Regions from separate parts of the Nocardioides epinepheli genome, predicted to be linked through region 2. Evidence: predicted binding sites of a transcription regulator. Region 2 holds the regulator's gene; the other holds the start of a gene.

Region 1 (14,636 bases), on a different contig from region 2:
GCTGGCCGACGCCCTCGCCGGCTACGACGCCTGGGCCACCGGCCTACGGCGCGCGGAGACCCACAACCGGGTCATCGCGCCGGTCATCGGCTGGGATGCGAAGAAGGGCAAAGTGAAGGTCTCCCCGCTCGCGCGATGGAGCGATGAGCAGGTAGAGCGGTACATCGCCGACAACGGCGTCCTGGTGAATCCGCTCGTCTACGACGGCTACCCGTCGATCGGGTGCGCACCCTGCACCCGACGCGTCGCGCCCGGAGAGGACCCGCGCAGCGGGCGCTGGGCCGGCACCAACAAGACCGAGTGCGGGATCCACTCATGATCCCCGCTCGCGAGAATGAGAGGAGGCAGCGCTGATGGCTGCTCCCGCCTTGGTCGCCCTGGCTCACGCGAGCCGGGACTCCCGATCCACCAAGACGATCACCGCATTGGTCGAGGAGGTGAAGGCGCAGCGCCCCGACCTCCGCGTCGAGCGCGCCTTCCTCGACACCGGCGCGGCCCGTACGCGCCGGGTGCGCCCGGAGTTCCAGGCCGTGATCGACCGCCTCGTGAAGGCCGGCCACGAGGAGATCGTCGTGGTGCCGCTGGCGCTCTCCGACGGCTCCGGCGCCGAGGTGCCCGGGGTCGCGGACGCCGTCGCCGAGGCCACCGCACGCCACCACGGCCTGCAGGTGCGCGTCAGCGCAGACCTCGGTCTGGAGACGTGCTACCTGGAGGTGCTCGACGAGCGGCTGCGCGAGGTCCTGCGCGCCTCCCGGGTCCGCGAGCTCGACGCTCTGGTCCTGGCCGCCGCCGGCTCGACCGATGCGCTGGCCAACCAGACCGTGGCGCGGCTCGCCCGGCTGTGGGGCACCCACCACCGGCTCCCGGTCACCGCGGCCTACGCCGCCAGCGCACCCCCGGCGACCGGTGAGGCCGTGCGCGCCTTCCGCGCCGAGGGACGCCGCCACATCGCGGTCGCCTCGCTCTTCCTCACACCCGGTGAGCTGACCGACCGCGCCGCCGAGCTGGCCCTGGAGGCCGGCGCCGTGGCCGTCTCGGAGCCGATGGGCGCCCACCCCGAGATCGCCCGCGTCGTCCTGGCCCGCTACGCCGTCGGCGCCGTGGAACTCGTCCCGGTCTGATCCCGCCGGACGAGGTACGAGTCCGGCGGGATCGATGGTCGTCGAGCAAGCGGCGCGACCGAGGGACGAGGTCGCGACCCGCGTGTCGAGACGTCTGGCCCTGGGCTGCCAACCAGCATCGAGCGTTGGCAGCGCGGGTTCCCGGGGTTTCGCTGGCGCTCGCTGGCGCTCGCTTGCTCAACCTCCGGGCGGGGTGCTCAACCTCCGACCAGGTGGTGGAGCAGGTGGTCGAGCTGGCGGGCGGGGTCGGTGGTGAGGCCGCCGTGGACGGGGCCCGGCTGGAGGACCGTGCTTCGGGGCGCCTTGAGGAAGCCGAAGCGCTGGCTCAGCGGGGCCTCCCCGGCGCTGCCGGCCTCCGGCGCGCCCGCGCACACGGCGTCGACGTAGGTGAGCGCGGCGCGGAGCTGGTCGGCGTCGACGACGTCGCCCAAGGCGTCGAGGCGGTCGGTGTCGAGGTGCCAGGCGGCGGCGAGGAAGTCGGTGGCCTGGCAGTAGAGCACGACGCCGACGTTGAGGAACTCCTCACGATCGACCCTGGGCACGCAGCGCAGGGCGACGTACTGGTACGCGCGCCGCATGGCCTGGTCGCTGCTCACGTCGGCAGCCACTGACGGGTTCCGAGGCGGGCGGTGAGGAAGGCGAGGTAGGCCTCGCGCAGGGCCTGCGGCGTCTCGGCGCCCGGGACCGGCTCGAGCCACTCGTCGGGCACGAGGTCGATCACCTCGGAGAGCAGCTCCGGGGTCACCAGCGCGGACAGCTCCTCGTCGACCTTCGCCAGGTCGCCGGCCCGGCGGCGCAGGACGTGGTCGCCGGCGTCCCAGGGCTGCGCGGCGAAGCGGGCCGGATCCGTGAGACCGCCGGACCAGGCGTGGTGGAAGTAGAGCGAGGCGCCGTGGTCGATGACCCACAGGTCCTCCCCCCACAGCAGCAGGTTGGGATTGCGCCAGGAGCGATCGACGTTCGCGGTGAAGGCGTCGAGCCAGACGACCCTGCCCGCGATCTCCGCCGACGTCGCAGCGTCGCCGTCGAAGCCGAAGGATCCAGGCAGGAAGTCGATACCCAGGTTGGACCCGACACTCGCGGTGAGCAGGTCCTGGACCTCCTCGTCGGCCTCGTAGCGGGCGATCTCGGAGTCGAGGTCGAGGACGACCTGGCGCGGGGTCCGCAGGCCGATCCGGCGCGCCAGCTCCCCCACGATCACCTCAGCCACCAGTACCCGCGGGCCCTGCCCGGCGCGACGGAACTTGCACACATAGGTGCCCAGGTCGTCGGCCTCGACGACGCCGGGCATGCTGCCGCCCTCTCGGAGCGGAGTGACGTAGCGGGTGACGACGACCCGTTCCAGACTCACTCGACCGGGGTCTCGTCGAGCAGGCGGGCGCGCTCGACGTCGACGTCGAAGTCCGCCGGCGGCCACTGCGGGTCGAGATCGCGCAGGGTGTCCAGCAGCAGAGTGCCCACGGCCAGGTTGCGGTACCACTTCTTGTCGGCCGGGATCACGTACCAGGGTGCGATCTCGGTGTTGGTCTTCTCCAACGCGAGGTCGTAGGCGGCGCGGTACTCGCCCCACAGGGCGCGCTCGTCGATGTCGCCGGGGTTGAACTTCCAGTATTTCGACGGGTCGTCGAGCCGGGCCAGGAGCCGCTGCTTCTGCTCCTCGGCGCTGATGTGCAGCATGCACTTGACCACGGTCGTGCCGGAGTCTGCCAAGCGCCTCTCGAAGTCGTTGATCGCGCCGTAGCGCCGCTCGATCTCCTCCGGTGGCGCCAGCGAGCGGACCCGACCGATCAGCACGTCCTCGTAGTGGGAGCGGTCGAAGACCCCGAGGATGCCCGGCCCCGGCAGCGCCCGCTCGATCCGCCAGAGGAAGTCGTGGCTGCGCTCCTCCTCGGTGGGCGCCTTGAAGGAGGTGATCCGCACGCCCTGCGGGTCGACCAGCCCGACGGTGTGCCGCAGCGTCCCGCCCTTGCCGGAGGTGTCCATGCCCTGGAGCACCAGCAGGATGTTGCGGGTGCCGCCGGTGCGCCCCTCGGCGAACAGCCGCTCCTGCAGGTCGGCCAACTCGGGGCCCATCGCGGCGAGCGCGGCCTCGCCGTCGGCCTTCTTGCCGTCGTAGCCGGGCGCGGCATCGGTCTCGATGGACTTCAGGTCGACCGGTCCGGCAGGGAGGCGCAACGCGTCGCGGATGCTCATGCCCTCACCCTATTGAGTGCCTCCCGACCGATCGACCGGACCACCGAGCACCCGCGGGACGTCGAGGGTGCAGCCGATGACGGTGTCGACCGACCCGTCGAGCTGGGGCTCGTCGAACCACAGGCCCTCCACGAAGCCGACCTTGGCCAGCACCCGCAGCGACGGCCGGTTGCGATGGTCGGGCGCGGCGAAGAACGAGGGCACCTGAGCCTCACGCCGGACGGCGTGCACCGCCCAGGCCCACAGGCATCGGGTCCCGAGACCGCGCCCCACCCACTCCGGCTCGCCGATCAGGTAGTCGACGCCGAGCGCGCTGGAGTCGGGAGTCAGCAGCGCGTACTCCGGGTAGTCGGCGATCGCGTAGTCCTGCACGAATCCGACCGACCGGCCGTTCACCTCCCAGACCCACATCCGCGTGGGCTCGGCACCCGTGATCCGCCGCAGATAGAGCGCGGTGACCGCCTCAGGCGTCGGCTCGCCGTCGCCTGCCCACCAGCGTCGCACATGCTCGGCCGTGCGCCACCGGACGACGTCGGGCAGGTCGCCCGGCGTCATCGGTCGCAGCGTGATCCGGAGGTCCGGGTCGATCTCGAACCGCTTCACCGGCCCCGACAGGTCCACCGCTGCCGGGTCGGCACCGCCGACCGCTGCTCCCGCGGTCGCGGCGAGGCGGCGGGCCGCCGACCACCACGACTCGTCAGGTGCGCTCACCCCAGCGAGCACTCCCTGGGGCGTGCCGACCTCGATCGGCGCATCCACGGCTCAATGGGCCAGGCCGCCGCGCCGGTCGACGATCGGGCCGGCGGCCGACCAGGGGAAGTCGATCCAGCGGTCGGTGTGCCGCCACACGTAGTCGGCGTGGACGATGGTCTGCGGCTTCTCGTAGATGACCGCGATCCGGGCGTCGGCGACGTGTCCGGCGATGAAGGCGCGCACATGCTCCAGGGTGCGACCGCTGTCGCTCACGTCGTCGGCGATGAGCACCTTCAGGCCGGACAGGTCGATCGCGTCGGGCGTCGGCGGCAGCATGATCGGCACGTCGAGCCGCTCGTCGACGCCGGTGTAGAACTCGACGTTCACCGCGGAGAGGTTCTTCACGTCCAGGGCGTAGCCCAGGCCCATCGCCAGGCCGAGTCCCCCGCGGGCGATCGCCAGGACCAGATCCGGCTCGTAGCCGGAGTCGACGACCTGTCGGGCCAGGTCGCCGACCGCCTCCCCGAACAACGGATAGGTCAGCACTTCGCGCTCGGAGCTCACCGGAGCAGTCTGACGTGTCCCTCGCGCGCGGCGCTAGGAGTCGCCCAGGTCCGCGTCGGCGGTCGGGTCGTCGCGGCCGGCATCGGCCAGCTCCTCGCGCACCACCGCGAAGGCCAGCCCGGCCGGATAGCCCTTGCGCCCGAGCATGCCGACCAGCCGGCGGGTCGCGGTGACGTCGTCGACCCGGCTCAGCGAGCGCAGCTTGCGCCGGACCAGCCGACGTGCGGCCTCCTCCTCCTCGGCCGGATCCACCTCGTCGAGCGCGGCCCGGGCGACCTCGTCGTCGACGCCCTTGCGGCGCAGCTCCTGGGCCAGGGCACGACGCGCGAGCCCCTTGGCGCTCTGCCGGCCCTCGACCCAGCCGCGGGCGAAGGCCGCGTCGTCGATCAGGCCGACCTCCTCGAAACGGTCGAGCAGGCGCTCGGCGATCTCGTCGGGCACACCACGCCCGGCGAGCTTGTCGGCCAGCTCCCGGCGCGAGCGGGCCCGGCCGGTGAGCTGGTCGAGCAGGATGGTGCGGGCCACCGACTCCGGGTCGGCGTCAGGGCCGAGCGCCTTCGTGTCCGGCGGGGGCTCCGCCTCTCGGCCGGCCCGGGCCGGCGCCTGCCGGACCCAGGCCTGCACCCCGGCGTGGACGTCGCCACGCCAGCGGTCGGACTCAGAAGTCGTCGACACCGATCGGAGCCTCCGAGAGCGCCTCGGCCGGGTCGTCGACGTTCGGGCCGACGCCGAGCTTCTCGAGGATCTTCTTCTCCAGCTCGTTGGCCAGGTCGGGGTTGTCCTTGAGGAAGGTGCGTGCGTTCTCCTTGCCCTGCCCCAGCTGGTCGCCCTCGTAGGTGTACCAGGCGCCGGCCTTGCGGATGATGCCCGCCTCGACGCCGACGTCGATGAGGCCACCCTCGCGGCTGATGCCCTTGCCGTACATGATGTCGAACTCGGCCTGCTTGAACGGCGGGGCCACCTTGTTCTTGACGACCTTGACCCGGGTCCGGTTGCCGACCATGTCGGTGCCGTCCTTGAGGGTCTCGATGCGGCGCACGTCGAGCCGGACCGAGGAGTAGAACTTCAGCGCCCGACCACCGGTGGTGGTCTCGGGCGAGCCGAACATGACCCCGATCTTCTCGCGCAGCTGGTTGATGAAGATCGCGGTGGTGCCGGAGTTGTTGAGCGCACCGGTCATCTTCCGCAGCGCCTGGCTCATCAGGCGGGCCTGGAGGCCGACGTGGCTGTCGCCCATCTCGCCCTCGATCTCGGCGCGGGGCACCAGTGCGGCCACGGAGTCGATGACGATCAGGTCGAGGGCGCCGGAGCGGATCAGCATGTCGGCGATCTCGAGCGCCTGCTCGCCGGAGTCGGGCTGGGAGACCAGCAGCGCGTCGGTGTCGACGCCGAGGGCCTTGGCGTACTCGGGGTCGAGTGCGTGCTCGGCGTCGATGAAGGCGACGATGCCGCCGCGCGCCTGGGCGTTGGCCACCGCGTGCAGCGCCACCGTTGTTTTACCGGAGGACTCCGGTCCGTAGATCTCCACGACGCGGCCGCGCGGCAGGCCGCCGAGGCCGAGTGCGACGTCGAGGGCGATCGATCCGGTGGGGATGATCTCGAGGGGGGCGCGCGTCTCGTCTCCGAGGCGCATCACCGAGCCCTTGCCGAACTGCTTCTCGATGTTGAGCAGAGCAGTGTCGAGGGCCTTGTCGCGGTCTCCAGCCATGGGTTGCTTCCTTGTCTCTCGTCGTGGGCCAGGCACATCGACGACGCTAGAGCGAGCCACCGACAATGCCTGGTCAGCGCTGTCGTGCCTGTGGACAACCTCGGTCCGCGTCATGCCTGTGGAGAGAACCTATCCGGCGATCGAACAGATGTTCGGGACGCGGGTCCCGGCGTGTCGGTCGGTACCGGCCGATGCGGGCCGCTCAGCGCTCGGAGTCGGGGAGCTCCAGGGACCGCCACACCGCGGCCCAGACCTGCTTGGGCGGCACCCCGGCGTCCAGCGCCTGCTGCGGGGTACGCCGGTCGAGGTCGGCCAGCACCATCTGGTCGGCCCAGGTGCGGCAGTAGGCCGCGCCGAGGGCGCGCTCCATGCGTGCCCAGAACTCGGTGTGCCTCACGGGCACCCACGGTACGCAACGACGTCGAGCCACCGCTCGCCGCGCTGCCCAACCTCCCCGCGCTGCACTCTGTCGACGCGCCAGCCGGCCTGTTCGGCGACCGATCGCAGCGCCGGTTCGCGCCAGTAGGTGAACATCCTCGGCGCCCGGATGCTGCCGTGGGTCGACCAGCCCGCACCGTCGCCCTCCTTGAGGGTCATCCGCAGTACGCCCCCGGGCTCGGTGGCCTCCGCGAGCCGCTCCAGCACCGTGGGCAGGTCGGCGCGCGCGACGTGGAGCAGGGAGGCGTTGGCCCAGATCCCGTCGTAACGCCGCCCGGTCTCGTCCAGCAGCTCATCGCGCAGCGGGTCCAAGACGTCGGCGCGGTGGCCGTCGGCCCGCAGCCGGTCGACGAAGCCACGGGTGACGTCGGTGCGCCGTACCCGCACACCGCGCTCCTCGAGGGCGAGCGCGTCCCGCCCACCACCGCTGCCGATCTCCAGCACCCGCGCCTGCTCGGGGAGACGGTCCGCGAAGTCGTCGACCGCGGCTCGCACCGGCTCGGTGAGCGCGACGGTCGCCTCGCGGTAGGCCGCCGCGTCGGCGTCGTAGGCGGCCAGGGTCAGCTGCGTGCGGACGTCCCAGATGTGGTGCACGACGTCGTGCAGGTGGTAGCGGGCGAGCGAGGCCACGGTGAACACGCGCCCGTCCCCGCGCACGCCGGTGCGGTCCCAGGCGGTGCCCGCTACGGCCTCATAGCGACCGGCGACCTGCTCGGCCGCCGAGCTCAGCTCGGCGGCGACCGCTGCCGGATCGGCCAGGTCGTAGCGGCGCTCGGCGGCAACGGCGTCCTGGTCCCAGTTCGCGAACCGTGGCTCGTCCTGGTCGAGAACGGCCTGCACCCGGTGGCGGAACAGGTCGTGGACGTCGCGCACGTGGCAGGCGTACTCGGTCACCGACCACGGGGCGCGGGCGCTTCGAGGGAGCCGGGCCGCGGAGGGCGGCCTCCCACGACCGGGCGTTCTCGCGCAGGGCTCCCCCGATCGCGTCGACATCGGTGCGCGGCGCGTCGAATCCGCAGGCGTCGCAGCGGGCGTCGAGCACCCACGTCCAGTCCTTGGTGTCGCGCACCCGCCGAGTATCCCAACCCCGTACGCCGCCGCTGCCGTTGCGTCTACTCCGGAGCCGACCAGTCGCCGTAGCGGTCCTGCAGCCCAGTCACACTCACCCCTCCCTGGCCCGCCTCCCTGACGACGAGGGGGGCGAGGTCCGCAGCGGCCGTGCGCAGATCGACGCCGACGGGCCCCTCCGGGGAGTCGGCGCCGACGACGACGCTGACCGTGTTCGGCTCCCACGGCAATGCCGTCCAGATCGCCTCGAGCAGGGCGTCGAGCTCCTCGACGGTGAACGGCTCGGCCGAGTCCGACTCCATCCCGAGGCTGAGCCGGTGGCCGAAGCCGTTGGTCGACCGGGACGGCTCGTCGACCTCGACGATCCGCGGCACCGCTGCCCTCACCGCGGCCGCGACGTCGCCGTAGTCGGCGGGCTCCTTCTCGGCCTCCCAGATGCCCTTGATCGTCCCGCAGCCGGACAGTGCGCCGGTCATCAGCACCAGCGCGATCGCGGCGCCGAGAAGCCCTCGGGCGGGGCTCACGCGACCGCGGCCGTGCCGAAGGCCACGTTGAACCGGTCGCACCAGATCACCACCGTCGTGAGTCCATCCAGGTCGACGTCGTCGGGGATCTCGTAGTTCTGGTTGCCGTGGGTGGCCTTGAGGTCGCCGAGGTCGACGTAGCGATCGTCGTCGTAGGAGCCCCATTCGCCGCCGCTGGGCGCGTTCGAGAGGGCCACGACCAAGTCGGGCCCGTCGGAGGTGGCCAGGTCGTCCAGGCGCACGAATCGCCGGCCGTCGCCGAGCTCGATGATGGAGGCCGTGCCGGTGGTGCCGTGCTCGGCGTCGACGAAGTCGCCCGAGCCGTGCTCGACGAGGTCGGGGGCCTGCTCTCCGGGCTCCTTCGCGCTCGGCTGCCCGGGCGTGGTCGGCCCGTCGGACTCGCCCGCGGGACCGGACTCGCCGCCGGAGTCGGTGGCCTGCGACATCGGGAGCGCCTCGTCGACATGGCTCGAGGTCCACAGCCGCCACGGTTGGAAGGCCCACAGTCCCACGGCCAGCACCACGAGCGCGACGCCGCCGATCACCCACTTGATCACGCTTGCGAACCTAACCGGGACGCGGTGGGGCCAAACCTCAGGTGAGGAGCAGCCGGTCGAGACGTCGTCGCGTCAGCCAGAGCCCTAAGGCACCCATCGCCACCAGGTAGACCACCGAAATCACCGAGGCGACCGTAGGCGTGCCGGTGGTGAGCTCGCGACACAGGACGACGCCGCGGTAGAGCGGGGTGCACTCGACCACGAACCGCAGGATGCCGTCGTAGGAGGTGACCGGGAAGAAGGTCGCCGAGAACAAGAACATCGGCAGCTGGATCAAGGTGATCTTCTCGAAGTCCTGCCACGAGCGCATCCAGGTGGTGAGTGCCATGCACACCGCACTGAAGGCGTACCCGATGAGGAGCGCCGCCGGCAGCGCGAGCAGGGCCCACCAGCTCTGGAGATAGCCCAGGGCCAGCATCACGAGCAGGAAGGCGGCCGAGTAGGACCCGCCGCGGATCTGCCCCCACATGATCTCGCCGCGGGCGATGTCGATCGTGCGCATGGGCGTGGCCAGCACCTGGTCGTAGAGCTTGAGATAGCGCAGCTTGAAGAAGACGTTGTAGGTGGAGTCCATCAGGGCGCCGTTGAAAGCCGAGGCGGCGAGCATGCCGGGTGCGACGAACTCGGCGTAGGGGATCGTCTGCCCGTTGAACTCGAAGGACTCGATCAGCTGCCCGACGCCGATCCCGATCGAGAACAGGTAGAGGACCGGCTCGAGGAAGCCGGTGAGGAAGAGCTTCCACGCCGAGCGGTAGGAGATCGCGTTGCGCTCGACCAGCAGGAGGGCGGCCTGCCAGGAGGTGAGCGGGACGATCGGGACCCGGGCGCTCATGCGGGGTCCCCGACGAGTTGCGCCGCAGGCGAGCGCAGCGAGCCGAGCGCGGAAGTCGGTGGGGTGCTCATGTGGCCATCCGCTTCTCGAGGCCCGAGACCGACCAGCGCCAGCCGATCGCGCAGAGCACCACCAGGACGACGGTGTTGATCGCGGCCGTGGTCCAGTCGATGTGGTCGAGGGAGAACATCCGCGACAGGCTGACCCCCTGCCACAGCGGGGTGAGCCGGGCCGCCCAGGCGCCGACGTCGCCGAGATTGCTGACGGGGAAGAAGGCGCCGCTGAACAGGAACAGCGGGAACACGCCGATGCGGAAGAGCACGCCGAAGGCGGCCTCGGACTCGACCCGGCAGGCGAATCCGAACGTCAAGGTGGCGAAGGCCATGCCGGTGAGCACCTGGGCCGCGAACGCCACGAAGGGCCCCCACCACGACTCGAACACTCCGAACGGCGCGACGACGAGGTCGAAGACGCCGACGCTGACCGCCACCCGCACGGCCACGAAGCCGAGGTGGGCGGCCACGACGTCGCGCACGGTGAGCGGCGTGGCGATCATCGACTCATAGACCCGGTTCCACTTCAGGTTGCCCATCACCGGATAGGAGGTCTCGGCGACCGCGGTCTGCATGGCGTGCGCGGCGACCAACCCTGGGACGAGGAACGCGAGGTAGGACGTCGCCCCCTCGAGCCGGTCGGGATCGCCGTCGATGAAGCCGCCGAGCAGGACGCCCATCGCAAGCACGTAGAACAGTGGCGCGACGAAGCTGGAGACCACACTGCCGCGCCAGGTCCGCAGGGTGACGGTCTTCCAGTAGTCGACCTGGCGGCCGACCCCCTCGCGCAGGGTGAGCGCGCCGGCCATCAGTCGACCAGCGTCCGGCCGGTGAGGCGGAGGAAGACGTCCTCCAGCGTGCTGCGCCGGACCAGCGTGGCGACCGGTTCGAGTCCGCGCTCGTGCACCTTGGCGATCACCTCGTCGCCGTCGGCGGCGTAGACGAGGAGCCGGTCGGGCAGCACCTCGACCCGCTCCCCGAGGTCGGCGATCTTGTCGGCGAGCGTCTCGTGGGTGGCGCCCTCCTCGGCGAGGCCGAAGCGCAGCTCGGCCACCTCGCGGCTGGAGTACCGGTCGATGAGCTCGCGTGGCGAGCCCTCGGCGGCGATGACTCCCTTGTCCATCACCACCAGGCGATCGCACAGCTGTTCGGCCTCGTCCATGTAGTGGGTGGTGAGGACCAGGGTGACGCCCTGCTGCTTGAGCCGGAACAGCTGGTCCCACAGGACGTGGCGGGCCTGCGGGTCGAGTCCGGTGGTCGGCTCGTCGAGCAGCAGCAGCTCGGGACGGTTGATCAGGCTGCGCGCGATGGTGAGACGGCGCTTCATGCCGCCGGAGAGGTCGTCGACCTTGGCCTTGGCCTTGTCGGTGAGGTTGACGAACTCCAGCAGCTCGTCGGCGCGGGCGTTGACCTCGGCCTTCGGCATCCCGAAGTAGCGGCCGTAGACGTAGAGGTTGTCGCGCACGCTCAGCTCGACGTCGAGGGTGTCTTCCTGCGGGCACACGCCGAGCAGCCCGCGGATCGCGGGTCCGTCGGTGGCGGGGTCCATCCCCATGATCCGCAGCTCGCCTCCGCTGACCGGCGAGACGGCCGCGATCATCCGCATGGTGGAGGACTTGCCCGCGCCGTTGGGGCCGAGGAAGCCGAACGCCTCGCCCCGGCGGACGTCGACGTCGATGCCCTTGACGGCCTCGAAGTCGCCGAAGGACTTGCGAAGCCCGACGGCACGGATCATCGACTCATCACTCACCCACGGCACGTTAGCCGGATGCACGGACACGACGTACTGAATAGGTTGCTGCCATGCAGCGCACACAGGTGTCGTCGGGATCGCCGTACGAGCAGAGCATCGGTTTCAGCCGCGCGGTCCGGGTGGGCGACCTGGTCTCGGTCAGCGGGACGGCGCCGGTCTGGCCCGACGGCACGGTGGACCCCGATCCCGCCGCGCAGGCGCGCCGCTGCCTCGAGATCGCACTCGGCGCGCTCGCCGAGCTGGGCGGTCGCCCCGAGGACGTCGTCCGGACCCGGCAGTACGTCGTGTCCGCCGATGTGGCCGAGGCGGTGGGAGCCGTGCACGGCGAGGTCTTCGGCGACATCCGGCCGGCCTCGACGATGGTCGTGGTCGCGGGCCTGCTCGACCCGCGGTGGGTCTACGAGCTGGAGCTTGACGCCGTGGTGGCAGCGGCGCCGCGGTGATCCTCGTCGAGGGTGAGAGCGACCGCGCCGCGGTGGAGGTGTGCGCGCGGCGCCTCGGCGCCGGCCGCGTCGAGGCGGTGGCGATGGCCGGGATCACCAACCTGCGCGCCCACCTGCGCACGGCGACCGGTCCAGTGCGGCTGTTGCATGACGCGGCCGAGGCGGGCTACGTCGCGCGGGTGCTCGGCGCCTCGCCGGGCTTGTCGGTCGAGGCCTACGTGTGTCACGCCGACCTCGAGGACGAGCTGATCCGGGCGGTCGGGGTGCCGGGGGTGCTCGCGGTGGTCGACGCGCAGGGCGAGCGCACGTCGTACGAGCGGATGGCGCAGCAGCCCGCGCAGCGCGACCGCACCGATCACGCCCGGTTGCGTCGCTGGCTCGGCGCCCGCAGCGGCCACAAGCTCACCTACGCCACCTTGCTGGCCGAGGCGGTGCCGATCGACGACGTCCCTGCTCCGTTGCGGGCCGTGCTCGCCTGACGAACGCGCTGACAACCCTCCGTCCGCCCACCTCGCGCCGTCCCACCCGTCACACCGGGCGGCCGATCCATGAACTTGGAGGCCGGGATATCGGCCCCCAAGTTCATATTTCCCCGGTCGACCGGGGAAATCCCGCCGCAGCCGCGCAGTCCGAAGCCCCGCCGGACCGATCCGGCTCAGGACCAGGCGGCGACCTGGGCGCGGGTGGGGTGCCAGGGCTCGATGCGCAGCCGCATGCCGGCCTCGCCCGGGGTGCGGTTGCCCTTGCGCTCGTTGCAGGCGCTGCAGGCGGCGACCGTGTTCAGCCAGGTCCAGCCACCGCCGCGCGAGCGCGGCAGGAGGTGGTCGATGGTCTGGGCGCGGTCACCGCAGTAGGCACAGCGGTGCCGATCGCGGGCCAGCACGCCGTGGCGGGTGTAGCCGGCCGGCCGGTAGAGCCATTTGGTGGCCACGTAGCGCACCAGGCGGAGTGCCCGCGGCCACTGGTAGGGGCCGATCATCCGCTCGGGGTGCGCCTCGTGCACCACCGCGACCTCGCGCACCAGCATCTTGACCGCATGCTTGAAGCTCACCCGGCCCAGCGGCTCGAAGGAGGCGTTGTAGAGCAGCACCGTGCCGGCCAGTGTGGTCATGGGCGCTGCACCCCCTTCCGTCGTCGATCCTAATCTGCCTGGCCGCCCTTCGGCCCGGTTGCGCGCGGGTTGTCCGTGGATGAACCCCGCATGGACGGTAGGCAGTCAGGAGCGCGAGCGCACTCGGGTTTCGGCGCGCTCGACCCACCAGAGCAGTGCCGAGTCGTCGTCATAGGCCACGCACATCCGCTCAGCCACGGCTCGCAGCGCGTCACCGAGATCCTCGTCCGAGGCGTCCTGGGCGGCCCTTGCGAGCCTGGCGCCGTCGTCCCAGGCGGTGTGGTCCACGGGCAGCGGGAGCGCCGCGACCTGGCGGGCGCTGAGCTTGATCGCGGACGTCGCGAGGGCCGTCCCGGCGTACCGGGCCGCGGCCAGGGCGACCACCGGTGGGGACAGCAGGACGGCGAGGACGTGCCACAGCCGATCCGCAGGCGGCACCACCGAGACCACCGGCACCGACGGCAGCCACGCGCCGTCGGCGTCGACGACGGCCTCGATCACCCGCCCCTGGGTCGCGACGAGCACCTTCGGGACCAGGCGCGCGCGGGCCCACGCGGCGAGGGTTCCCTCGCGTTCGAGACGGCCCAGGTCGACCGAGGGAGCGCTGAAGGATCGCTTCGCGAATCGCGTCGCAGAGCGTCCCCAGTGGCAACGGGCCGGGTCGATCAGCCCGGAGGTGACCAGCGGCGTCGCGTCGATCCCGTCGGTGACGAACGGGACGAGGCCGTAGTACTGATCGCGGAAGTCGGCGGTGCACTCGGCGAGGTCGCCCAGCACGCCGGCAGCCCGGGGGCGGACGACCGGGAGACCCAGCGCGGGGGCCGCCAGTGCGCCCCACTCCCCCACGCCGGGGTCGAGGACGACGTCGGGCCCGCGGACGGCGTCCGGCCCGGACCAGGTGGCCACCGGACGCGGCGCGGCACCGACGGTCGCTACGGGCGCGCAGGTGATCACGGTGGTTCCGGGGAACACCGGCGTGGTCGAGGTCCAGAAGTCGGTAACGGCGCCGACCTCCGAGACGGCGTCGCGCACCGGCCCGGCATCGCGGGCCGCCAGTACCGAGATCGGCTGCACGAGGGCCACCACGCCACCGGTCTCGACCAGGCTCAGGGACCGGTGCAGGAATGCGGCACTGGTGTCGGTGTAGGCGCCCAGGCCCGGGCGCGTCGGGTCGGCGGTGCGTCCGCGCAGCTGGCCGAGGAAGGGTGGGTTGCCGATGACGACCGCGAACGGCGCGGCCGGGTGCTCCCCGAGTCCGTCGGCGACACGGATCCGCTCCGCCAGCACTCGTGGCTCGACCGAGGGCGCCTCTCGCCGCAGCCGGAGTCGGGTGATGGCCACCGCGATCGGGTCGAGGTCGGTGCCGTGCAGTCGATCCGAGGCCTCGGGCCCGAGCCGGCGCAACGCCGCCACCAGGACGTTCCCCGTGCCGCAGGCCGGATCGAGCAGCGGCCCCTCGGCGTCCGTGGACAGCGCCCGGTCCAGGAGCCACTCCACGAGTGCCGGCGGCGTGTAGAACGAGCCCGAGCCGTGGCGATCGTCCAGGAGCGACTCGTAGACCGGGCCGAGCCGGTCTAT
Region 2 (14,636 bases):
CACCACCTGCGCGTGCTCGTGCGGGTGGACCGGGGAGTCGGAGGAGTCCGCAGAGGCCGGGGCGCTCGCCGCTGCGGCGAGGGTACGGCTCGAGCACCTGGTCGCCGCGCACCCGCGTCAGTCCCCCTCGTCGTTCTTCCGCCCGCGTGCCGCCGCGCGCTACTAGCATCCGCGTTCGATCAGCGCCGCCGCCCAGCGCGAGGGCAGGTGGGTTCGCTTCGCCGGCTGCGCCTGCGGCTGGACGACCGCGGTCGGCGGCCGTTCGGCGGCCGCGACCGCCAAGTCCGCGCGCGCCGAGCATCTGGAGCACGTGAACCTCCAGACCGGACGCAGCCCCTGGCGCGACTACGTGGTGCTCGCCGGCCTGGTACTGCTCGTGGTCGCGGTCGTACTGACCCTCGCCGCGCTCGCCATCAGCGCCGGAGGCGGAGACCCGACCGACCTGGGCTCGATCATCGGCGGGTGACCGAGCAGTCGGAGGTCGAGCAGACGCCGGCAGGCACGGGTGCCGGGCTTTCGTCGTCGCTCGCGGTACAGAACAGTTGGCGCTCGCTTGCTCAACCTCCGGCCGCAGGAACTGCGGCGAAGCCGCCGGAGGTTGAGCAAGCCGGGAGGGCGAGGAACGAGCCCGACCGGCGCAGACGAAACCTCGCGACCGACCTCGAAACGCCGGCAAGGTCGGTCCCGGGCACGTCGGAGGTGCCGAAAAAGAACGAACCGGAGGTGGAGCCGTCTTCCCGCGGCTCCACCTCCGGCCTCTTCCCCGTCCGCGTCCGCCGGGGTCGAAGCGGCGGACGACGTCTGGTTGGCCCGGGCCGCCTCAGCCGGCCGGGACGATCAGCTGCTGACCGGCGTCGAGAGTGACGTCGGGCAGGTCGTTGAGGTCGACGAGATAGCTCATCATCTCGCGGACGTCGTCACCCTCGGCCACGTCGGAGGCGATGCTCCACAGCGTCTCGCCCGGCGCCACGACGACGGTCTCGGTGGCCTGCGGCTCGGCGGTGGCCATGGAGTTGCTCGCGAACACCACGCCGATCGCGAGCAGGACCAGGAACGCCAGCGCGAACAGCACGAGGCGGCCGCGCCGCGTGAGCCGGTAGACCGGCACATACTCCTCGCGGACGTCGGCCCTGTCGAGGGTGTCGAAGGTGTCGAGGGTGGTGCTCATCTGGTGCCTCCTGGGGAAGTGGGTGCGAACCGATGTCTAATGGCGACCACCGACACTCGGGCCGCACGTCGCGGCGGCCAAACCGATGGTTCGATCAGACATTCGATCGAACACCTGAGCGAGACTAGATCAGGTGTTCGAACAATGCAAGGCCTCGCTCGAACACGCGTTCATCCCTCGCCGGTCGTGCACCCTCCGACACGCCGTTCGAACACCTGTTTGAACTCCGCCTCGATCGGTGGCACGCTGGCCGACATGCCTCGCACCCCCAAGAACTCGCCGGACAACCCGTCGAAGGTCGCCGAGCTTCCCGACGGTCCGGCCGACGCCACCGGCCTGACTCCGCGCCAGCAGCGCGTCCTGGCGACCATCAAGGACAGCATCGAGCGGCGCGGCTACCCACCGAGCATGCGCGAGATCGGGGAGTCCGTGGGGCTGCTGAGCACCTCGAGCGTCGCCCACCAGCTGCGCACCCTGGAGCAGAAGGGGTTCATCAAGCGCGACCCCAACCGTCCCCGCGCCCTGGAGGTCTTCCTTCCCGAGGTCATGGCTGCCCGACGTTCGCTCGGCGCGGCGGAGGAGAGCTCGTTCGACGAGACCGGGATCGGCGACGCGGCCACCCCGCCCACCCATGTTCCGCTGCTCGGCCGGATCGCGGCGGGTGGGCCGATCCTCGCCGAGGAGACCTACGACGACGTCTTCCCGCTCCCGCGCCAGCTCGTGGGTGACGGTCAGCTGTTCATGCTCGAGGTCTCGGGCGAGTCGATGATCGAGGCGGCGATCTGCGACGGCGACTACGTCGTGGTCCGCCAGGCACAGACCGCGGAGAACGGCGAGATCGTGGCCGCCCTCCTCGACGGAGAGGCCACGGTCAAGACCCTCCAGCGCAAGGACGGCGAGGTCTGGCTGCTCCCCCACAACCCGGCTTTCGAGCCGATCGACGGCAGTTCGGCGACCATCCTGGGCATCGTCACCGCCGTCCTGCGCAAGGTCTGAGACCTCCGGGGAGGATGCGGGTCCGGCTCGACGGCCGGGCGCGCGGCACGATGTCGGCACCGGGAGTTACGGTGTGGTCTCCCTATCTGATCGGAGCCCTGATGCGCGTGCGCATTCATCCCCTCCCCTTGACCCGGCTACGGGCTGTTCGCGGGCTGGTAGCCCTCGGCGCCGTCGGCGCCCTGGTTCTCGGCATGCTCGCGGCCTTCGCCGGCCCGAGCGCCTCGGCCCGCGTCGCCGATCCCGGCAAGGCGCCCGCCGCCGGCGGCGAGCGCCGGGCAGCGACCGACGCACTGCGCGAGGCGCAGGAGATCCGCACCGACGGCGCGGCCGGCCGCGACGCGACCATGGCGTTGCGCGATCTGTTCGCCACCCGCGACGCGCTCACCGGCGCCGAGCGCGAGGCGGCCGACCGGATCCTGGCCCGTCCCACCAGCCCGGGCGGCGACGGCTACCTCAACTACGGCAACGTCGATGAGGCCCCGCCGGTCTGCAACGCCACCTTGTGCGTCCATTACGTCACCGAAGGCGCCAACGCCTCCACGCCTGCCCAGGTCAACGAGACGCTGACCACGCTGTCCGACGTCCACAACAACTTCATCGCCTCGGGCTACCGCGCGCCGAAGGCCGACGGCAACCGTGGCGGCAACAGCAAGATCGACGTCTACCTCGGCAACATCGGGAACCTCGGCATCTACGGCTACTGCACCTCCGACGACCCGAACAAGAGCACCTCCCGCTACGACCGCTGGGCCTACTGCGCGCTCGACAACGACTTCAGTGCCGAGGAGTTCCCGACCAACACGCCGTTGGAGAACCGCCAGGTCACCGCGGCGCACGAGTACTTTCACGCGATCCAGTTCGCCTACGACGCCTACGAGGACGCCTGGCTGATGGAGGCCACCGCGGCCTGGGTCGAGGACGAGCTCTACGACAACGTCGACGACAACCTGCAGTACCTGCGCACCAGCCAGATGCGCAACCCCGGCATCCCGTTGGACACCTTCAACCCGAGCACCGGCTTCCACTACGGCACCTGGAGCTTCTTCCGGTTCCTCACCGAGAAGTACCGGGGCAAGAAGGGTGTGCTGCCGAAGCTGGTGCTCGACATCTGGAAGAAGGCTGACTCCACGCCAGGTGCGCCCGACATGTACTCCTGGCAGGCCGTCAACGCGGTGCTGAAGAAGAAGAAGACCACCGGCGCAGCGATGCTCGGCGCCTACGCCGTCGCGAACCGCCGTCCGGCCAAGGCCTACGACGAGGGCCGGGCCAACAAGTACCCGACCGCGCCCGCCAAGCGGATCAAGCTGGCCAAGGGCAAGACCCGCGGCCACCAGGCCACGCTCAACCACCTGACCACCCGCACGGTCGTCGTCCAGCCCAAGGGCAAGATGGGCAAGAAGGCCAAGGTCCGCCTGAAGTTCAACCTCAGCCGGAAGGCCACCGGCGCCTACGCGCTGGTCACCACGACGGCCAAGTCCGGCAAGGTCCGCACCGTCCGTGTCAAGCTGAACCGTCAGGGCGACGGAGTTCGCGTCGTGCCGTTCAACAACAAGGTCAAGAAGCTCGAGGTCACCCTCGTCAACGGCAGCGGCCGGTTCAAGTGCTGGCAGCGCACGGGCTTCTCCTGCCAGGGCACGCCGCTCGACAACCGTCTCGTCCAGCGGTTCACCGCCACCGCCCTGCGCCGCTGACCGAGGTCTCGCGCACGGCATCCCGGATGCCCGTCTCACCTCACAGAGGTGGGGCGGGCATCCGCCGCATTTCGGCCCGGTTCAGCCGGCGTCGGCCGCGAGTCGGGCCAGTGCCTTGCGGACGACGGCCGGGTCGGTCGTCGTCCACATGGGCGGCAGGCTCGCCTTGAGGAAGCTGCCGTAGCGGGCAGTCGCCAGTCGAGGGTCGAGGACGGCGACGACGCCGCGGTCGGTGGTGGTGCGGATCAACCGTCCCGCCCCCTGGGCGAGGAGCAGCGCGGCATGGGTGGCCGCCACCTGCATGAACCCGTTGCCGCCGGCCCGGTCGGCGGCCTTCTGCCTGGCGCTCATCAGCGGGTCGTCGGGCCGCGGGAACGGGATCCGGTCGATCAGCACGAGCTGACAGGTGTCGCCCGGGACGTCGAGGCCCTGCCACAGGCTCAGGGTGCCGAACAGGCAGGTGTGCGGATCGCCGACGAACTGGGCGGCCAGCTCGGGCAGCTGCGCCTCACCCTGCGCCAGGGTGGTCAGGTGGGGCAGGCGGGTGCGCACCTCCTCGGCGGCGGCCTCGGCCGCCCGACGGCTGGAGAACAGCCCGAGCGTGCGGCCCTCGGCGGCGTCGACGAGCTCGACGATCTCGTCGAACTGGACCTTGGTCAGCCCGTCGCGCCCCGGGGCGGGCAGGTGGCGGGCGACGTAGAGGATGGCTTGGCGGCCGTAGTCGAACGGGGAGCCTACGTCGAGGCCGACCCACGGCAGCACGTCCTCGGTGCGCTCGGGACCGCTCGCGGCCCGTTCGGAGCGTTCGGTGGGCTTGAGCCCGACGCTGGTGGCGACCGAGGAGAAGTCGCCGCCGAGCATGAGGGTCGCCGAGGTCATCACGACCGTCTTGTCGGTGAGCAGCTTGTCCCTCATCGGCGCCCACACCTCCAGCGGCGCGACGCACAGCCGCGGCGGCATCCGGTCCCCGCCCTCGGTGAGCCAGAGGACGTCGTCGGCGGACCCGGCGGCCATCCGCTCGGCGGTGACGAACACCTCCTGCACCGAGCCCCGCGCCTGGGTGAGGCCGGCGTCGGCGTCGTCACCCGGCTTGGTCTTGGGATAGGCCGACAGACAGGCGCGGGCGGCGTCACGGACCAGTGCGAGCGCGTCGGCGAGGTCCTCGGGCATCGCGTCGAACCGTCCCGGACGCGCCTCGCCCATGGCGTCGCGCAGGGCGTCGGCGGCGTCGGTGAGGTCGTCGGCCTCGGTGCCCTCGACGTGCCGCTGGGAGCGGCGGGCCGCCCGCTCGACGTCGGCGGCACCGAGCTCGTCGGTGGCGGCCTGGGTGACTCGCGCGACGAGCTCGTGCGCCTCGTCGATCACCGCGACGTCGTAGTCGGGGATCATCGGCACGCCTTCGATGGCGTCGATCGCGAGCAGCGAGTGGTTGGTGATGATCAGGTGCGAGCGGTGCGCCTTCTCCCGGGCCAGCTCGGCAAAGCACTCCTGCCCGAACGGACAACGCTGGGCGCCGAGGCAGTCGCGGTGGCCCACGCTGACCTGGCGCCACTCCCGGTCGGTGTGCCGCGGGGCGCTGTCGCGCTCCCCCGAGCCCTTGGACTCCGCCTGCTTCTCGGCCCACTCGCGTAGCTCGAGCACCTTGCTGGCCATCGAGCCCTGCGGGACGTCGACCAGCACGCCCTGGTCGTCGGGCACCCCCTCGCGGATGCGGTGCAGGCAGGCGTAGTTGGACCGGCCCTTGAGCACGGCGTAGGAGGTGTCGAGCCCGGCGACGTCGTCGACGGCTTCGACGAGCCGCGGCAGGTCGCGCTCGACGAGCTGGTGCTGGAGCGCGAGGGTCGCGGTGGCCACCACGACCCGCTTGTCGTGTACAAGTGCGGGCACGAGGTAGGCCAGCGACTTGCCGGTGCCGGTGCCGGCCTGCACGAGTAGGTGGCGCTCGTCGGCGAAGGCCGACGAGACCGCCTCGGCCATGACCACCTGGCCCTCGCGCTCCGCGCCGCCAAGGGCCTCGACCGCCACGCCGAGGACGTCGCGGACGGCAGGCTTCGTGGACACCAGAGCACCCTAACGACGTCGACGGCCCACCCGGCCCACCACCACCGCGCGCCTGTGGACAACCCGCATGACAGCCTGGTGGCGTGTCAGCGATCAGGGTGCGGGACTTCTGGCGCAGCGCCCACGCCGACTCCCACGCGGGCTTCCGGTTCGTCGTCGGCATGTGCGTCTTCTGGTTCGGGCCGCTGCTGTTCGGCGCGATGGGACTGATGACGCGGCCCCAGCGCTGGGCGATCGTGGCGTGGGCGGCCGTGGCGGCGCTCGGCTGGTTGGCGGCATGGGCCGTCATGCTCGGCCGGCACTTCCGGGCCCGTCCGGGCGAGGTCGTCGACCTCACACCGACCGCGCCGCTCCTGCTGCCGGCGGGCCTCATGGTCGGCGGGATCGTCGGCTGCCTGCTGTCGTTCTGAGCCGGTGGCCGGGCTGAGCGAACGGGCCCGCCGGTCAGACGGCGTAGGCGGCCAGCTCGTTCGCGAGGTCCGCGTTCGCCCGGCCTCGGACCCGGGTGCCCTCACCGGTGTGCTCGAGCTCCTCGATCTCCCCGTGCTGGTGCAGCCAGTTGACCAGGTCGCCGCGCTCGTAGGGCAGCAGCACGTCGAACTCGACGCCGGGCCTGGGCAGGTCGGCCTCGATGAGCGCGAGTGCCTCCTCGATCCCCTCGCCGGTGCGGGCGCTGACCACGACCGAGTGCGGCTCGTGCTGACGCAGGCGGGCGAGCACGAGCGGGTCGGCGGCGTCGGCCTTGTTGATGACGACGATCTCGGGGACGTCGGCGGCCTCGATGTCGGCGAGCACCCCGCGCACCGCGGACAGCTGGCCCTCGGGGTCGGGGTGCGACCCGTCGACGACGTGGACGATCAGGTCGGAGTCGGCCACCTCCTCCAGCGTCGAGCGGAACGCCTCGATGAGCTGGTGGGGAAGGTGCCGCACGAAGCCGACGGTGTCGCTCATCGTGTAGACGCGGCCGTCGGCGGTGGTGGTGCGCCGGGTGGTGGGGTCGAGGGTGGCGAACAGTGCGTCCTCGACCAGGACGCCGGCGCCGGTGAGCCGGTTGAGCAGCGAGGACTTGCCGGCGTTGGTGTAGCCGGCGATCGCGACGCTGGGGATCTGGTGGCGGTTGCGGTCGGCCCGCTTGGTGTCGCGGGTGCCCTTCATGTGCTTGAGCTCGCGACGCAGCTTGGCGATCTTGTCGTTGATCCGTCGCCGGTCGGTCTCGATCTTGGTCTCACCGGGGCCGCGACCGCCGATGCCGCCGCCGTCGGCGCCGACCCGGCCACCGGCCTGGCGCGACAGGTTGCCGCCCCAGCCGCGCAGCCGCTGCTTCATGTACTGCAGCTGGGCCAGCTCGACCTGCGCCTGGCCCTCGCGGGACTTGGCGTGCTGGGCGAAGATGTCGAGGATCAGGGCGGTGCGGTCGACGACCTTCACCTTGACCCGGTCCTCGAGGTTGCGCAGCTGGCTGGGCGCGAGCTCGCCGTCGCAGATCACGGTGTCGGCGCCGGTGGCCGCCACGATCTCGGCCAGCCCCTCGACCTTGCCGCGGCCGATGTAGGTGGCCGGGTCCGGCGTCTGACGGCGCTGGTAGATCGCCTCCAGCACCTCCGACCCGGCGGTCTCGGCGAGCAGGGCGAGCTCGGCCATGGAGTTCTCGGCGTCCTCGACGGTGCCGTCGGTCCACACGCCCACGAGCACGACGCGCTCCAGGCGGAGCTGGCGGTACTCGACCTCGGTGATGTCCTCGAGCTCGGTGCGCAGGCTCGCGACGCGCCGCAGCTGGTGGCGCTCGGCGAGCTCCATCGCCCCGACGGTGGGATCGTCCTCGGGGTCGGGCTGGTCGGCGTATCCCGAGACGAAGTCGTCGACGGGGGCTTGGTCGTCGCTCTCGAGCCGGTCGGCGTCGTCCCAGTCGGCGGTCTCGTCGAGCTCGGCGTCGAGGGTGAAGTCAGGTGCGTGGTTCGTCATATGTCCTTCAGCGTAGGTCAGCATCCTCACCCTCACTAACCAATTTCGGGCCCGCTCTCATCCCTGGTGGGGCTCCGGCGTCGGGATAGTCCCGGCCGTTTGGGTCCTTTTCCGGGGGCTCTGGCAACCCGTTCGGCCGGGACTATCGCAAAAGTCCGCAGCAACTCCGAACCCGCACTACTTGCGTATCCGCACTTACTGCGGCAATCTGGAGGGCATGACGAGACAGCGACGCGACTTCGCCGGCGTCTATGCCGCGCTCGACGAGGCGGTCGGGCTGCGGGCCGAGGAGGCGCTCCCCCACCTGCGGATGGCGGCCGAGCGACTGACCGAGCTCATCGACGAGACCATGGCCGCCGCCGTCGTCGAGGGCGGGACCTCGCTGCGGGCGGCCGGCCAGCGCGCCGGGCTCTCCGAGAACGCCGTCGGCCCGCGCCTGGCTCGCACCGCCGCGCTCGCGCCCTACGCCAACGACGAGGGCCGGGTCACCGCCGCGGCCGTCGAACGGGCTCGCTACGACGCCGAGACCGGCACCACTCCTCCGGCGAGGCCGGCCGCAGCACCCCTGCGGTTCAAGGCCCGCCGGCCCACGAAGGGAAGCACCTGATGACCGACCAGACCCTCACCCACGTCTACTTCCTGCTCGACCGCAGCGGGTCGATGCAGTCGATCAAGACCGACACCGAGGGCGGGTTCGCCGCCTTCCTCGACGAGCAGCGCGCGGCGCCGGGCAGCTGCCGGGTCACCCTGGCCCAGTTCGACAACGTCTACGAGGAGGTCTACCGCGACCTCGACGTCGCCGACGTCCCGCCGCTCGCGCTGGTCCCGCGCGGCAGCACCGCGCTGCTCGATGCGATCGGCCGTCTGGTCACCGACGCCGGCGCGCGCCTGGCCGCACTCCCCGAGGACCAGCGCCCCGGCACCGTCATCGTCGCGATCATGACCGACGGCCTGGAGAACGCCAGCCAGGAGTGGACCCACCCGGCGATCAAGGCGCTGGTCGAGCAGCAGTCGAACGACTACGCGTGGCAGTTCATGTACATGGGCGCCGACCAGGACGCCGTCGAGGTCGGCACGTCGCTCGGCGTCTCGGCCGACCACTCCCTCACCTACGGCCGCGGCCGCAGCCGCGAGGCGATGACGAAGAACGGCGAGAAGATCCGCGCGATGCGGGCGGCGCGGATGACCGACGCCTCCGCGCCGCTCCCGGCGTTCACCGCCGAGGAGCGCCGCGACCTGGCCGAGTGAGCGCCCCGACTACTCCCGACTACTTCGGTGGCATCCGGATGCCGCCGTCGAGTCGGACGGTCTCGCCGTTCATGTAGGAGTTGGTGAGGCACTCGACCACCATCGAGGCCAGCTCGTCGGGCACGCCGAGGCGCTTGGGGAACAGCACGCTCTCGCCCAGCTTGGCCTTGAACGCCTCGGCCTCCTCGCCCTCGCCGTAGATGGGGGTGTCGATGAGGCCGGGGGCCACGGTGTTGAGGCGGATGCCGGACGCCGACAGGTCGCGCGCCACCGGCAGCGTCATCCCGACGACGCCGCCCTTGGACGAGGCGTAGGCCGCCTGGCCGATCTGTCCGTCGAAGGCGGCCACGCTGGCCAGGTTGACGATCGCGCCTCGGCAGCCGTCGGCGTCGGGCTCGTTGCGGCTCATCACGGTGGCCGCCTGGCGCACCATGTCGAAGGTGCCGATCAGGTTGATCCCGACCACCTTGGCGAAGAAGTCGAGCGCGTGCGCCGACTCGATCTGGCCGTCGCGCCCGATGGTGCGCTGCGCGCCGCCGATGCCGGCGGAGTTGACCACCGCGCGCAGCGGTGCGATGTCGGCCGCCGCCTCGACCGCGGCGGTGATCTGCTCGGTCTGCGTGACGTCGACCAGCGCGAAGACGCCCTTGATCTCCTCGGCCAGCGCCTCCCCCTTCTCGGCCTGGACGTCGGCGACGACGACCGTGCACCCGAGGGCGGCGAGCTGGCGAGCGGCAGCGGCACCGATGCCCGAGGCCGCTCCCGTGACGATGGCAGAAGATCCGTTGAGGTCCATGTCCGGAGCATAGGACGACGGCGCCGCGTCACGACTCCTGGTTCAAAGAGCGGTGGCCCCACGCGCCACGAGAACCGCCGGGCCGGTCATGACGACGCGGCCCTCCGCCGTCCAGCGGACCGTGACGACGCCGCCGGGCTGCTCGACCGCCAGGTCGAGGTCCCGGTCGAGACCGAACGCCTCGGTGGCGGCCACGGCGACGGCGCAGGCCCCGGTGCCGCACGCCTGGGTCTCCCCCGACCCCCGCTCGTGCACGCGCATCGCGAGCTCGGCCGGACCGCGGCGCACCACGAACTCGACGTTGACGCCGCGGGGGTAGGTCCCCTCGTCGTGGACCGGGGGCTCCCGCAACGGCCCGGCCTCCGCGAGGTCGTCGACGAAGGCGACCGCGTGCGGGTTGCCCATGTCGACATGGGTGGCGCTCCACTCGTGCTCGCCGACGCGCACCGCGGTGGCGCCGAGTAGCTGCGGGACGCCCATGTCGACGCTGACCTCGCCATCGGGTCGCCCGTCCTCGAACCAGACGCGCTTGATGCCGGCGCGGGTGTCGACGTCGAGCGGGAGCGCGGGATCGATGAGGCCCTCGGTCGCCAGATACCGGGCGAAGACGCGGACGCCGTTGCCGCACATCTCGGCGATCGAGCCGTCGGCGTTGCGGTAGTCCATGAACCACAGGCCCGCCCCCGCGCCGGAGCCGTCGGGGCGCCGGACGACGCGCAGCACGCCGTCGCCGCCGATGCCGCCACGCCGGTCGCACAACGCGCGCAAGGTCTGCTCGGACAGGTCCGTGTGCCGGCTGCCGTCGTGATCGGGAAGCAGGACGAAGTCGTTGTGGGTGCCGTGCCCCTTGAGGAAGGGGTACTCGGGAGTCATGTCGTGTACAGGCGCTTCTCGTAGTTGCCCGGGTCGTAGTACTCGTCGAGCTCGGCGAGGTCGGCCCCGGCACGCTCGACCCGGGAGGCCACCACCGCGCGCCGCGGGACGCGGGCCTCGGGGTCCCACGTCTCGGGGTCCCACAGCTTCGAGCGGAGGAAGGCCTTGCCACAGTGGAAGAAGATCTCCTCGATCTCCACCACCAGCGCCAGGATCGGGCGATGGCCCTTGACGATCATCTCGTCGAAGAACGGCGCCTCGGTGACCAGCCGGGCGCGACCGTTGATCCGCAGCGTGTCGGTACGCCCCGGGATGAGGAAGTTGAGGCCGACGTGGGGGTTGACCACGACGTTGCGGTAGCCGTCGACCCGCCGGTTGCCGGGCCGCTCGGCGATCGCGATCGTGCGGTCGTCGATCACGTGCACCAGCGAGCCCGCGGGGTCGCCCTTGGGCGAGGCGTCGCACCGGCCCTCGGCGTCGGCGGTCGCGAGCACGCAGAACGGTGTGGCGGCGAGCCAGTCGCGGTCGACGTCGAGCAGCGCCGGGCGAACCTTGTCCTTGACCATCTGCGTCGGCTCGCCCACCAGCGCCGTGAGCTCGTCGAGGGTGTCGATCTCGGCCCATCCGGTGCGCGGCGCGTCAGTGGTGGTCACGCGCACACGGTACTCGGGCGGTGGCCCCCGGTTCCGGGGAGCGGTCAGGACAGGCCTGGGTGCTTGCGGCGCAGCACCGGGAGCAGCAGGGAGCGCGGGGTCACCTGGGCGAGCGCGGCTCCGACACGATTGGCGGCGCCTGGGATCACGACCAGGCGACCGCGGTCGAGCCCGTCGACGGCAGCCCGCGCCACGTCTGCGGCCGCGACCCAAAGGACCGCCGGGAGCGCGGCCTGGGCGTCGCCGTCCGCGAAGCCCGCGCGTTGCCCGAACTTCGTCTCGACGGGCCCCGGGCACAGCGCCGTGACCGTGACGCCGGACCCGGCCAGCTCGGCGGCCAGGCTCTGGGTGTAGCTGAGCACGAAGGCCTTCGCCGCGGCATAACCGGCCTGCCCGGGCAGCGGCTGGAAGGCCGCGGTGGAGGCGACGTTGAGGATGGCGCCCCTGCCGCGCTCGACCATCCCCGGGGCGAACCGGGAGCAGAGGTCGGCCACCGCGACGACGTCGAGCTCGAGCATCGAGACCTCGGCGTCCGGATCGGAGCCGGCGACCGGCCCCAGGGTGGAGAGGCCGGCGTTGTTGATGAGGATGTCGGGGTTCAGGCCCTTGCCCTCGACGGCGCCGAGCAGGCCCGCCCGGGTCTGGCGATCGGTGAGGTCGGCCGCGACGACGTCGGCCCGTACGCCGTCGGTGCGCAACTGCGCGGCGAGCTCCTCCAGCGGCGCGACCGAGCGCGCCACCAGCGTGACGTTGTGCCCGCGACGGGCCAGCTCGCGGGCGATCTGCGCCCCGATCCCTGAGGAGGCGCCGGTGACGACGGCGGTGCGATCCGGAGCCGGCGCGGGGAGAGTCATGGCGAGAGCCTATGGCGCTCCGGGGTAGGCATCGGGGAGGGTGTAGCCGTCAGTCGCACGTCACAACTCGGGAGGATTGCCCATGCGCGCTTCGAGAAGTCGCATCCGTTCACTCGCCGTCGCCGCCACCGCACTCGGTGTGGCCGCCGCGCTCACCGCCACCTCGATGCCGTCGGCGGGCTCGGCCACGGCGGCCCCGGTCGCGCACAAGCCCGCCAAGGCTCCGGTGATCGACAAGGACAGCACCAAGCTCCGGCAGCTGGTGAAGACCCAGACCATCCTCGATCACCTCGACCAGTTCCAGATCGTGGCCGACCGCTACGGCGACCGCGCGGCAGGCCACCAGGGCTACGCGGCGTCCTCGCGCTACGTCGAGCACGTGCTGCGCGAGGCCGGCTACACCCCGCGCCGCCAGTACTTCGACTTCACCTACACCCGGGTCCTGACCAACGACTTCACCGCCGGCGGCGAGGCGATCGAGAATCACGTGTTCTCGGGCTCGCCCGGCACGCCCGAGGGTGGCGTGAGCGCGGACCTGGTCGCGCCCGCAGACCCGCAGGGCTGCGCCGCCGCCACCTGGGACGGCATCGACGCCGCCGGCAAGATCGCCCTGGTCCACCGCGGCGGATGCAACTTCTCGGTCAAGTCCCGCGTGGCGAAGGCTGCGGGGGCCGACGCCGTCATCATCTGGAACAACGCGCCCGGCGCGCTGGTCGGCGGCTCGCTCGGCGACACGACCCCGGATCTGGCTCCGACGACCAGCATCTCCCAGGAGGACGGGCAGGCCCTGGTCGCGGCGATGGCGAGCGGCCCGGTTGCGGCGACCCTCGATCTCGACATCCTCGTCGAGCAGCGCCGCACCTGGAACGTGATCGCCGAGACCCGCAAGGGGCGCGCGGACAACGTGGTGATGGCCGGCGCCCACCTCGACGGCGTCCAGGACGGGCCCGGCATCAACGACAACGGCTCGGGCAGCGCGACGCTGCTGGAGGTCGCGGTCCAGCTGAAGAAGATGGAGGGCAAGCTGAAGAACCGCGTGCGCTTCGCCTGGTGGGGCGCCGAGGAGCTCGGCCTGCTCGGCTCGGCCCACTACGTCAACGACCTGGTGCTGAACCGGCCCGAGGCCCTCGACGACATCGCGACCTACCTCAACTACGACATGGTCGGCTCCCCCAACTACCGCATCGGCGTCTACGACGCCGACGAGTCGACCTACGAGGCCAGCGCACCCGTGCCCGCCGGCTCGATCGAGACCGAGCGCGCCTACCGCGCGTACTTCAAGGCCATCGGCCAGCCGGTCGTCGACACTGCCTTCTCCGGACGCTCCGACTACCAGGCCTTCATCGAGAACGGCGTCGCCGCGGGCGGCCTGTTCAGTGGCGGCGACGGCATCAAGACCGAGGAGGAGGCGCGCCTGTTCGGGGGCACCGCCGGGCTCGACTACGACCCGAACTACCACTCCCCCGAGGACGACATCTCCAACATCAACCGGCGCTCGGTCTCGATCATGTCCGACGCCATCGCCCACCTCACCATCACCCTGGGCAAGTCCACGGCCTCCATCGACGTGCCCGGTGGGCGCACCACGAAGCGCCTGGTGCACCCGCGCTCGCCGGAGCCGCGCCGCTGACCCTCACTCGTCGCTGACCCGTCGGCTATAGCTGACGGGTCAGCGTCGGGTTCGCGGTGACCCGTCGGCTATAGCGGACGGGTCAGCGCGACGGCGTAGCCACTCGATGGGATCGCCGTGGTCGGTCGGGTGCCCGGTCGCGCGCAGCATCATGCGGACCAGCTGACGCCGGTGGGCCGCGAAGGTCACGTTGTGGGCCAGCACGCTGGCGAGCTGGAAGCTCTCCGGCGGCTCGCACAAGGCGTCGATCAGGCGGTCGCCCCAGGCGCCGCGCCGATCGACGTCGCGCCACGCGGCGAGCCAGCGGGGCGCGACGCGGTCATGGCGCCTGCGGAGGGACGCCGGATCGTCGGCCCCTCGTTCCGGGACGTCGGCGCCGTCGATCGAGGCCAGCCACATCTCCTTGGTCCACACCATGTGCTCCAGCACCTCGGCGATCGAGGCCTCCTCGCCGTCCCAGGTCAAGACCGCGTGGCCCGGGAAGTGCCTGCGCCGGTAGTCGGCCTCGGGGAGGGCCACGGCCGCGTCGATCAGGGCCCGGGTGTCATCGAGGTCGTGCTCGACCAGCTGCTGGGTCATCGGGTTCGCCGTCTGCTCGTGCGCGTCGACCCACAGCGACGTCGGCGGATGGAAGTGGATGCCATTGGGGGCCGGGAGCCAGTGCCCGCGCGGCTGGGGCGACGTCGCGCTGGGCGGGTGTC

What was found. Region 2 encodes LexA, which represses DNA repair genes until DNA is damaged. Its sites were predicted from a motif close to TCGAACANNTGTTCGA; they were not measured.
Region 1: recA (recombinase RecA) is a predicted target of LexA. The motif match lies at 6,420-6,435, and genes of this name have one in related genera.

The regions. Positions count from the first base shown of each region.
Region 1 is NZ_JBBMMC010000015.1:34,373-49,008, forward strand. It holds gene WMR31_RS18140 (phosphoadenylyl-sulfate reductase) at 1-319, shown strand, start outside; gene WMR31_RS18145 (sirohydrochlorin chelatase) at 354-1,121, shown strand; gene WMR31_RS18150 (DUF3037 domain-containing protein) at 1,319-1,717, opposite strand; gene WMR31_RS18155 (HipA family kinase) at 1,714-2,472, opposite strand; gene WMR31_RS18160 (PPK2 family polyphosphate kinase) at 2,469-3,314, opposite strand; gene WMR31_RS18165 (GNAT family N-acetyltransferase) at 3,324-4,073, opposite strand; gene WMR31_RS18170 (phosphoribosyltransferase) at 4,077-4,571, opposite strand; gene WMR31_RS18175 (regulatory protein RecX) at 4,605-5,246, opposite strand; gene recA (recombinase RecA) at 5,230-6,279, opposite strand; gene WMR31_RS18185 (DUF3046 domain-containing protein) at 6,482-6,676, opposite strand; gene WMR31_RS18190 (class I SAM-dependent methyltransferase) at 6,673-7,611, opposite strand; gene WMR31_RS18195 (hypothetical protein) at 7,830-8,309, opposite strand; gene WMR31_RS18200 (DM13 domain-containing protein) at 8,306-8,866, opposite strand; gene WMR31_RS18205 (ABC transporter permease) at 8,904-9,698, opposite strand; gene WMR31_RS18210 (ABC transporter permease) at 9,766-10,560, opposite strand; gene WMR31_RS18215 (ABC transporter ATP-binding protein) at 10,560-11,501, opposite strand; gene WMR31_RS18220 (RidA family protein) at 11,555-11,947, shown strand; gene WMR31_RS18225 (hypothetical protein) at 11,944-12,426, shown strand; gene WMR31_RS18230 (HNH endonuclease) at 12,603-13,058, opposite strand; gene WMR31_RS18235 (N-6 DNA methylase) at 13,164-14,636, opposite strand, start outside.
Region 2 is NZ_JBBMMC010000001.1:110,362-124,997, forward strand. It holds gene WMR31_RS00490 (hypothetical protein) at 1-166, shown strand, start outside; gene WMR31_RS00495 (hypothetical protein) at 311-466, shown strand; gene WMR31_RS00500 (LysM peptidoglycan-binding domain-containing protein) at 821-1,168, opposite strand; gene lexA (transcriptional repressor LexA) at 1,424-2,164, shown strand; gene WMR31_RS00510 (MXAN_6640 family putative metalloprotease) at 2,266-3,858, shown strand; gene WMR31_RS00515 (ATP-dependent DNA helicase) at 3,940-5,919, opposite strand; gene WMR31_RS00520 (hypothetical protein) at 6,003-6,329, shown strand; gene hflX (GTPase HflX) at 6,364-7,881, opposite strand; gene WMR31_RS00530 (hypothetical protein) at 8,099-8,488, shown strand; gene WMR31_RS00535 (vWA domain-containing protein) at 8,488-9,129, shown strand; gene WMR31_RS00540 (SDR family NAD(P)-dependent oxidoreductase) at 9,149-9,925, opposite strand; gene dapF (diaminopimelate epimerase) at 9,968-10,798, opposite strand; gene WMR31_RS00550 (pyridoxamine 5'-phosphate oxidase family protein) at 10,795-11,451, opposite strand; gene WMR31_RS00555 (SDR family NAD(P)-dependent oxidoreductase) at 11,496-12,305, opposite strand; gene WMR31_RS00560 (M20/M25/M40 family metallo-hydrolase) at 12,388-13,935, shown strand; gene WMR31_RS00565 (helix-turn-helix domain-containing protein) at 13,975-14,636, opposite strand, start outside.